DNA from 2 places in the Flintibacter sp. genome. Region 2 is predicted to be linked to the other one. Evidence: predicted binding sites of a transcription regulator. Region 2 holds the regulator's gene; the other holds the start of a gene.
What was found. Region 2 encodes HrcA, which represses chaperone genes, less so after heat shock. Its sites were predicted from a motif close to TGTTAGCACTCNNNNNNNNNGAGTGCTAACA; they were not measured.
Positions count from the first base shown of each region.

Region 1: the regulator HrcA is predicted to act here: its motif matches at 3,381-3,411, upstream of ACLTXB_RS08885 (Hsp20/alpha crystallin family protein).

Region 1 is NZ_JBKVXZ010000020.1:5,664-10,539, forward strand. Features, by position in the region: gene ACLTXB_RS08865 (pyridoxamine kinase) at 1-565, opposite strand, end outside; gene ACLTXB_RS08870 (helix-turn-helix domain-containing protein) at 772-1,956, shown strand; gene ACLTXB_RS08875 (IreB family regulatory phosphoprotein) at 2,054-2,305, shown strand; gene ACLTXB_RS08880 (DUF523 domain-containing protein) at 2,352-2,786, shown strand; gene ACLTXB_RS08885 (Hsp20/alpha crystallin family protein) at 2,850-3,290, opposite strand; gene ACLTXB_RS08890 (sigma-54 interaction domain-containing protein) at 3,614-4,876, shown strand, end outside.
Region 2 is NZ_JBKVXZ010000021.1:271-5,146, forward strand. Features, by position in the region: partial or broken gene ACLTXB_RS09060 (Hsp70 family protein) at 1-271, opposite strand, end outside; gene grpE (nucleotide exchange factor GrpE) at 468-1,052, opposite strand; gene hrcA (heat-inducible transcriptional repressor HrcA) at 1,068-2,129, opposite strand; gene aroQ (type II 3-dehydroquinate dehydratase) at 2,298-2,729, opposite strand; gene ACLTXB_RS09080 (shikimate kinase) at 2,726-3,949, opposite strand; gene pheA (prephenate dehydratase) at 3,949-4,876, opposite strand, start outside.

The DNA.
Region 1 (4,876 bases), on a different contig from region 2:
CCAGCTTTTCAGGCTCAAAGCTGACACCCGTCAGGGCCACATACCGGGGACCCAGCTTTGCCAGTGCCTGGAGCATCTGGCGGATATATGCTTCGTCGTACTCCGTGCGATAGGGCAGGCCGGTAAGCAGGCTGGCTTCGGTGAGGTTGGGGACGATCACGTCTGCCTTGGCGCATACCTTGGCCATCTCAGCGGGGAAGTCGGGACCAAAGGCGGGGTAGAGCTTACCGTTGTCCGCCATGGCAGGGTCGACCAGAATCAGGTTGTCCGGGGTTTTGAAGGTGTCAAAGAAGGCGCACACATCGCCCACCTGCTCTTTGGAGGCCAGGTAGCCGGTGTAGATGGCGTCGAACTGGAACCCCTCCTGCTGCCAGTGGTGGGCAATGGGGTTGATCTGGTCGGTGAGATCCTTACAAGTGAAATTTTTAAACATGGTGTGGGTAGAGAGTACCGCGGTGGGGAGGATGGAACATTCCACTCCCATGGCGGAGATAATGGGCAGAGCCACTGTCAGAGAGCACTTACCCAGGCAGGAGATGTCCTGTACGCTGACGATCCGTTTCATGGTGTGCACTTCCTTTGTTTGATTTTGAGTGCATTGTATCAGAACAACTGACCTGGAGAAAGGACCAAATATTGATTTTCTAACCATACCAGATGGAGGGGGAGAAGAAAATCCCATCTGGCGAGATAGAATTCCCAGGCTGTGAGGTAGTCAAGAGAGTGAATTTCCGGTAAGATAAAGGCGAAAAGAAGAGGGGAGGGAACCCTATGAACGAACAGGAATTTGCCCAGCGTTTGCGGCAATACCGGAAAAACAAAGGGATGACCCAGCAGGAATTGGCGGATCAATTGGGAGTGTCCAATAAGACGGTGTCCCGGTGGGAGAGCGGTAGCTACCCTGACGTGACTACCCTGGTGGCTTTGGCACGTGTTCTGGGCGTGACAGTGGATGAACTGCTGGACCCTAAGGCTCCGGTGCGGACCCTGGAGAAGAGCGACTGGCAGAACCTGCTGTCCTTTGCCTTTGCCATTGGAGGAGGATTGCTGTTTTACCTGCTGGCCCAGTTTGTGCCGCTTCCCCTGTGCTGGGCATTGTATCTGGGCTGCCTGGCCTACGGAATCTATCTCCAGGCTCACTACACCTACCATACTCATTGGTTTCAACTGGGGGTGTGGGTGATGGTGTTTTTTGTAAGCTGGTCGGTGGTGGGTCAGCTGCTGATCGGGTCAGCGGCTTTGTTTAGCCTTTCTTCCAGCGGAATGTTTCTGACCGATCAAATCAGTAGGTTGCTTCAAGGAAATGTGAATGGACGTTTGGTGGCGGCACTGCTGATGTGGGGGCTGATCTGGCTTATTTTAACCGCGGTGCTGAGTTGGGTGACCATGGCTTTGGCCAGATGGCTGGCCAGAGAGCCTGGCGTGGACAATTCAGCTCTGATCTTCTCGTGGAAAGACTTGTTTCGCCTGCGCCTGAGTCTGAGCCGAGCTTCTTTCCGTTGGACAAAGGCGATCCCTGTTCTTGCACCGCTGGTTCTTATGGGGTATTGGTGCCTGTTCTGGCGGGACGATTTGCCTGGTTGGCTCTATGTCTCACAGAAAGAGCTCTACCTTCCGGTTTGGGCGGGGATTAGTCTGCTGACTATGCTGCCGCTACTGAAAAAAGGACGGCGGGGGATGCTCCTTCCCGCTTTGGCGCTGGCCTTGGTGGATCTAACATTTCCAAGACTCTTAGTATATGAAAGAGGCTATCGCACCATCAAAGAGACGGTGATCGTGATGGGAAACTGGACATCTCCCAATGTACATTCCTTTGGCCAGGCCAATGAGGAGATGATCGTGACCGCCATTGTGTTAGCGCTGCTCTATCTGATCTGCTGCTTTATTGCCATAAAACGTGTGCCGAAGGAGGAGAAAAAAGAGGAGACAGAGCCGGAGGAGAGTGGCACTTTCTAAAAAATTATTAAATTTTTACCTGCTGCCCTTTACACAACGGGGTTTTTGGAGTAAACTAAGCACATCTTTTCCATGCTTAGTTTAGGAGGTGTTTTCGATGGACGAGATGGATTTCACCCGAAAATTCCGTCTGGGCGACCAGCGCGATCTGGAGATCAAGGCGATCCTGGCTACGGTGTATCAGGCGCTGCAGGAAAAGGGATATAACCCGGTAAACCAGATTGTGGGCTACATTCTCTCCGAGGACCCCACCTACATCACAAACCATAACAATGCCCGGGCACTGATCCGGAAGATAGACCGGGATGAGCTCCTCCAGACCCTGGTCAAGTATTATCTCACTCACTAAGCCTTGAAAGCCCGCTGAAAAGCGGGCTTTTTTGTAAGGAGACGCCATGAAAATTTTAGTCAGTGCCTGTCTGTTGGGGTGTCCCTGCCGATATGACGGGCAAGGGAAAAAGCATCCGGAGGTGGAGGCACTGCGGACGCGGGGACATGAATTGATCCCCGTATGCCCGGAGGTGCAGGGTGGCCTGCCAACCCCGCGTCCTCCCGCCGAACGGCAACGTGACGGCCGGGTCGTAAACCGGGAGGGCACGGATGTGACCGAATCATACCAGGCAGGAGCAAAGCTGGCTTTAAAGACGGCTCTGGAACAGGGGTGTGAGCTGGCGGTTCTCAAAGAGCGCTCCCCCTCCTGCGGCAGCGGAGAGATCTACGACGGGACCTTTTCCCGGCGTTTGATACCGGGAGATGGAGTGACAGCCCAGCAGCTGCGTCAGGCGGGAATCAAGGTCCTGGGAGAATCTCAGGCAGAAACAATTCAATAAAAAAGCCCCAGATCTTCGGTCCGGGGCTTGCGGCGCGTCGGAAAACCGGCGCGCTGTTTTGTTTTACTGAATGGCGATGCGGTTCTGATGCTCAATTGCCTTTTGATCGGCCTTGGGCAGTGTCAGCTTCAGAATGCCGTCCTCATACTTGGCGTGGATATCCTCAGGCTGGATGTCGCCCACATAGAAGCTGCGGCTGCAGGAACCGCTGTAACGCTCCTGGCGGATATAGTGGCCCTCGTCGTCCTTCTGGTCCTTATCCAGGCCCTTGGCGGCGCTGATGGTCAGGTAGCCGTTCTCCAGTTCCACATTGACCTCATCCTTCTGGAAACCGGGCAGGTCAACAGCCACTTCATAGTGGTCGTTTACGTCCTTTACATCGGTTTTCATCAGGTTCTTAGCATGCTTACCATACAGGGGATTATGGGTTCCGAAGAACTCCTTTTCCAGAGAATCATCAAAGAAACGATCAAACAAACTTTCACCAAACAGGCTGGGCAACATAAGTCATTCCTCCATTCTTGCACTTTTGTGCCCACCAATTCGGGCCCTCATTGGGCCTTTCCCTTGGTACGAGTATGTTATAGCACCACAAATTAGCACTGTCAACACCAGAGTGCTAATTTAACGAAAAGTTCATTTATTATACGAAGAAAAGTCATAAATAAAGAAAAATGAATTAAATCAGCAATTTGTTGATGTAAAATGGAAGAAAATTTCCAGCCAAGCGGCAGGTAGTGAATTTCATGATTGCACCAGAGTGGGTTTTATTGTAAACTGTTACCAGAACGTATTTTACCAGCGTGGAAGTTCAGGAGGAAGCGGGCATGAATGAGTATCTGCGTCAGATCACCCGGCTGCTGAAAATCAACGGCGATTCCATGGAAGGCATGATGGTGGTAAAACGGGATGGGATTATTGAATATTACAAGGCCAGCAGTGCCCTGGAAAAACTGCCGGATGATTTCGGACGGCAGGTGCGTGGGAAACATTTGCTGGAAGTCTATCCGGACCTGAGTGAAGAAACCAGCACGGTGATTCGGACGCTGCGTACCGGGACCATCACGGTAGGGGAGAAGCAGGTGCTCACCTCGGGAAATTTCAAGCTCACCATGACCACAACAACCTATCCCATCATGGGAGAGGACGGATCGATTCAGGGTGCGGTGGATATTGCTCAGCTGCTGGATATTTCAGAGCGGGGAACCAGCCGCCCGGTGCAGTATGGCCAGTCTGCGCTGGATGATATCGTGACGCAGAATGCAGCTATGGAACAGCTCAAGCGCGTGGTAAAAGAAGTGGCAAAGAACGATTCTGCCACCCTGATCTATGGGGAGACCGGAACGGGAAAGGAACTGTTTGCCCAGGCTCTGCACCTTCTCAGCGCCCGGAAAGACAAACCTTTTATTGCCCAAAACTGCGCGGCAATCCCGGTCAATCTGCTGGAGAGTATGTTTTTCGGCACGGAACGGGGCGGCTTCACCGGTGCGGAATCCAAAAAAGGATTGTTTGAGCTGGCCGATGGCGGAACGCTGTTTCTGGATGAGATCAACTCCATGGATACCGCCATGCAGGCCAAGCTGCTGAAGGTACTGGAAGAACAAAAGGTGCGGCGGATCGGCGGCAAGGAGGATATTCATTTCCATGTGCGGATCGTATGTGCTTCCAATGAGGTTCCCGAGCGTCTGATTGAGGAAGGGCGGCTGCGCTCTGACTTTTATTACCGGGTGGGCGTGGTCCGGCTGTGGCTGCCTCCCCTGCGGGAGCGGCAGGAAGATATCCTTCTGCTTACCCAGCACTACATAGATCAGTTCAATAAGAAGATGGGACGGCACATCCGGGGGCTGAGCCAGATGACGCAGGATCTGTTTTTACGCTGGTCCTGGCCCGGGAACATCCGGGAGCTGAAAAATACCATTGAAGGGGCATTCAATATCGAGACCAGCGATTTGATCACCCTGGACTCGGTACAAAATCTTCTTGCCAAGATGGAGCAGGATCACAGGCCGGTGCCGGAAGAGGTTCCGGTGCGCAGCCGGGTGGAGGAGCCTGGATCGCTGAGCCAGATCCGGGAACAGCTGAGCCGGGGC
Region 2 (4,876 bases):
TCTCCTGGGGAGTGTACTTCTTGCCGTCGATGTCCACCTTATAGTCGGTGCCCATCTCACGCTTGATGGAAATAACGGTGCGGTCGGGGTTGGTGATCGCCTGGCGCTTGGCCACCTGGCCTACCATACGCTCGCCGTCCTTGGAAAAAGCCACCACAGAGGGGGTGGTACGGTTGCCTTCGGCGTTGGGGATGACGACGGCGTCGCCGCCCTCCATAACCGCCACGCAGCTGTTAGTCGTACCTAAGTCAATACCAATGATCTTGGACATAATGTGTTTCCTCCTAATATATGAAAAGATTGTTGTTTACAAAATTAATTTGGTTTTATATTGTCACGCTGCGGATTGGACGCACGGCCGGGTCGCTTTCGCTCCGTCTCGGGCTGGTCTGCGGACCGCTGTGCGGTCCTCCGCTCGCCCTCGCTCCGGTCCATCCGCGCTGCTCCGCACGCCTCCGCGCTTCGTATCAGTTAGCCACCTTAACCATGGCAAACCGGATGACCTTGTCGCCCAGCTGGAAGCCGGCCTGGAACACGTCGCAGACGGTGTTCTCGCCGAAGTTCTCATCCTCCACATGCATCACGGCATTGTGCAGGTTGGGATCAAAGGTCTGGCCCAGAGCGGGGATCTCGGTGATGCCCAGCTTTTCCAGCACGGTCTTAAGCTGGGTCATGGTCATCTCCACGCCCTTCTTAAAGGCCTCGTCGGCGGTCTCCTGCTTGAGTGCCCGCTCCAGATTGTCGTACACCGGCAGGAAGGCCACAGCCGCATCCGCTTTGGCGTCGTTCCAGATGGAGTCCTTCTCCTTGGCGGTACGGCGGCGGTAGTTGTCGTATTCGGCGGCCAGGCGCAGGTATTTGTCCTCCTGCTGGGCCACCTGATCCTTCAGGGACTCCAGCTCAGTGAGGAGGGGATCGGCGCTCTCGCTCTGAGCCTCGCCCTGGGGCTGGGTCTGCTCGGCCTGGGGTTCGGTCTGAACCTCAGCCTGCTGCTCCACCGGCTCCTGCTGCTCCGGAGCGGTCTGCTCCGCCTTATTTTCTTTCTTGCTCATGAACTAATGTTCCTCCTATTCCTGGTCGTTCCCGTCGCCGGGGGGAAGTTCCCCCTTACCGAACATCCGGGTCAGGCTGTCGGCGAAATAGGACAGGCGGGCGGTCACCTTGGCGTAGTCCATCCGGGTGGGTCCTACCACCCCGATGACGCCCCGCATATTATCTCCAATGTCATAGCTGGCCATGACCACGCTGGTATCCTTCAGCGCCTCGCTGACGTTTTCCGGCCCGATGAGAATATTCATATTCTGGCCGTTCTCCATGGATACCGGCAGCTTGGACCCCTCCTGGTTTTCCGCCAGGTAGGTCATCAGAGGCTTGGCCTTGTTCAGACTGCGGTACTCAGGGTGTTCCAGCAGATGGGTGATCCCCGAAGTGTGAATGGTCTGGCGGCGCTGCTCCTGAAGCACCTCGATGGCGTACTGCACCACCATGGAGATCAGGTTGAATGCCCCGGGTGCGGAACGGGTCTCCATCTTGTCCAGAGTCTGTTCCATCTCCTCCACGGTCAGACCTACAAAGGAGCTGTTCAAAACGGTGGACAGCAGCTGCAGCTGGGTGTCGGAAAGCTCATCGGACAGGTGGATAAGCTTGTTGCGCACCACCGAGTTGTCGGTCATCACCACAGCGATAAAGGCGTTTTCCTCTACCATCAGCAGGTCGTACCGCTTTACCGTCACCCGCTGCTTGGGCTGGGCCATGGTAAAGACGGGGTAGTCGCTGATCTGGGAGAGCACCTTGCCCGCCCGGTCGATGACCCGGTCCAGCTCCTCCATTTTCAGGTTCAGCGCGTCGTTGATGCGCTGGGTCTCCTGCATGGTCAGCTGGTGCTCACCCATGAGCTCGTTGACGTAGAGCCGGTAGCCCATGGGGGACGGAATCCGTCCGGCCGAGGTGTGGGGCTGCTCCAGATAGCCCAGTTCGGTGAGGTCGGCCATCTCATTTCGTATGGTGGCGGTGGAGATGTCCAGTCCGGCCTGCTCTGCCACGGCCTTGGAACCTACCGGTTCCGCGGTGGAGATATAGATCTCAACAATGGCCCGCAGGATTCGCTTTTTTCGATTGGTCAGCTCCATACTCTCGCCTCCATTTCTCATTCTATGTTTTAGCACTCATTCTCCCTGAGTGCTAAAGATAATGTACCACCCACCTGCAAGATTGTCAATAGGTACTTTATGAATTTATTTTAAACAAAAAAAGCCCGGCATTTCTTTGCAGAAATGCCGGGATACTGCTAATTTGACTTACCGTTGTTTCCCAGTCAGATATTGAATGGCGACCCGGTACCCCTCAAAGCCCATGCCGATAAAGGACTTCTCACAGGCCATCCCCGCATAGGAGATGTGCCGGAATTCCTCCCGGGCATTTACATCGGACAGGTGGACCTCCACCGCAGGCAGACCCACCGCCTTCAGGGCGTCCAGAATGGCCACGCTGGTGTGGGTATAGGCGGCGGGGTTGATGACGATGCCGTCCATCTTCCCGTAGGCCCACTGGATCTTGTCCACAACGGCCCCCTCGTGGTTGGACTGGAACAGCTCCACCTGAGCGCCGCACTCGTCTGCCGCCTGGCGGATAAAGGCCTCCAGGGCAGCAAAGTCCTGCTTGCCATAGATATCGGGCTCCCGAATGCCCAGCATGTTCAGGTTTGGGCCGTTAATCACCAACAGCTTCATTCCATCACCCTCTTGATAATTTCGTCCACGGTGTCCTCCACCGTGCCGTTGTTGTCCACCGTCACCTGGGCCATGGCCTCATAGAGGGGAGCCCGGCGGCGGTAGAGCTCCTCCCGGGGCACGCTCTGGGAGACAGGCCGGCCATCGGTGGGCAGCTTGTCAAGGTCCCGCCGCAGCCAGACCACCACGGAATTTTCCTCCATTCTGTCCCGGTTCTCCGTCCGGGTAACGATGCCCCCTCCCGCGGAGATGACCTGGCCGGACTCCTTGGCAATCTGGGCCAAGGCCCGGTGCTCCCGAACCCGGAACCCCTCCTCCCCTTCGGTGGCAAAGATGTGTGGGATGGAGCAGCCCACCTCTTCTATGATCTTCTCGTCCACATCGGCCAGAGGGCGGCCCAGCTTTTCAGCCAGTGCCTTGCCCACCGTGGTCTTGCCGCAGCCGGGCATTCCGATAAGGAGGATGTTTTTCGTCTCCCGCTCCAGCTTGGCGGTAATGTCGGCCACCAGTTCGTCGGGCAGCTTTTTGCCCTGGAACCGCTCCGAGGCCGCTTTGGCCTGGGCCACCAGCATCCCCAGGCCGTTGCCCCAGATGAGCCCCCGGCGCTGAGCCTGGAGGAGCAGCTGGGTTTTCGAGGGGTTATAAATGAGGTCAAAGACACCCTCACACTGGGGGAACTGGTCCAAATCCACGGGGGAAACTCCGTTATTGGGGTACATACCCACGGGGGTGGCGTTGACGATGATCTGGGCGTCGGCGTGGCGGTCCAGATTCTGATAGTTATTCTCTCCGGAACGGGAGATGGTGATGATCTCCCGGGCTCCCAGCTCGGAGAGCACTGCCCGCACCGTGAGAGATGCCCCGCCGCTGCCCAGCACCAGGGCTTTCCGGCCCTCCACCTGGGCTCCGGCGGACTTTAACAGGTACAAAAACCCATCATAATCGGTGTTGTCTCCCAGCAAGGTACCGTCGGGGCGGCGGAGGATGGTGTTCACGCTGCCGATGCGCCGGGCGGCCGGGGTGAGTTCGGCACAGTACTCCATCACCGTCTTTTTATAGGGGATGGTGACGTTAAGGCCGTGAAACTCCCCCTTGCGCAGGAACTCCCCCACCTCCTCCGGCTCCAGAGGGATGAGCCGGTAGGGGTAGTTCCCCAGCAGGCTGTGGATTTTGGGGGAAAAGCTGTGGCCCAGCTTGCGGCCGATGAGCCCGCAGTCCATCAGCAGATCACCTCATTGTAAGTGCCCAGATAGCGGAAGTGCTCGCTCTCCTCCTCCAGGTCCCGGAAGATACGCTCCATCTCGGGGGCATACACGGAGCACTCCAGGTCGAAGTAGAACATGAACTCGAACTCCCGGTCAGGGAGAGGACGGCTCTCCAGCTTGCGCAGGTTGATGCCCAGGGCGTAGAACTTGGACAGTACATTGTAAAGGGCGCCAGGCTTGTGGGGCAGGGTCATCATCAGAGAGGTGCGGTCGGCCCCGGGGTAGATCTCGGGATTCTTGGAGATGCAGATGAAGCGGGTGTAGTTGTTGTCCTGGTCCTGGACGTTCTGCTCCAGGAGGTTGAGCCCATAGAGCTCGCCGCAGAAGCGGGAGGACAGGGCGGCCACGTCCCGGCGCTCCGACTGGGCCACCATCTGGGCGGCCAGGGCGGTATTCTCCACCACGGTGACCTTCACGCCCTTCAGGGTGGACAGATATCCGGCGCACTGGCTGATGGCCTGCTGGTGGGAGAAGATCTCCTTGATGTCCTCCTTTTTCACCCCGTGCTTGCACAGCAGGTTGTGGCTCACCTTCAGGCGGGCGGAGCGGACGATGGAGAAGTTGTGCTTGGTCATCAGGTCGTAGATGGCGTTGACGGAACCGGCGGTACTGTTCTCGATGGGCAGCACGCCGTACTGGCACATGCCGCTCTCCACCGCTTTGAATACGTGCTCAAAGGTATTGAAGTAGAGGACGGTAGGAGCCTTGAAGATGCTGTCGCAGGCGATCTGGGAGTAAGCACCCTCCACACCCTGGCAGGCCACGGTAGCCCGCTGGGGGAAGAGGTCGGGGGTGGTGTCCAGGGCCTTGCGGATGGTCTCATACACCTTGGAGGTCACACCGGAGCAGGCGTTCTGGTAGGAGCGTCCGGCGGCCAGGATG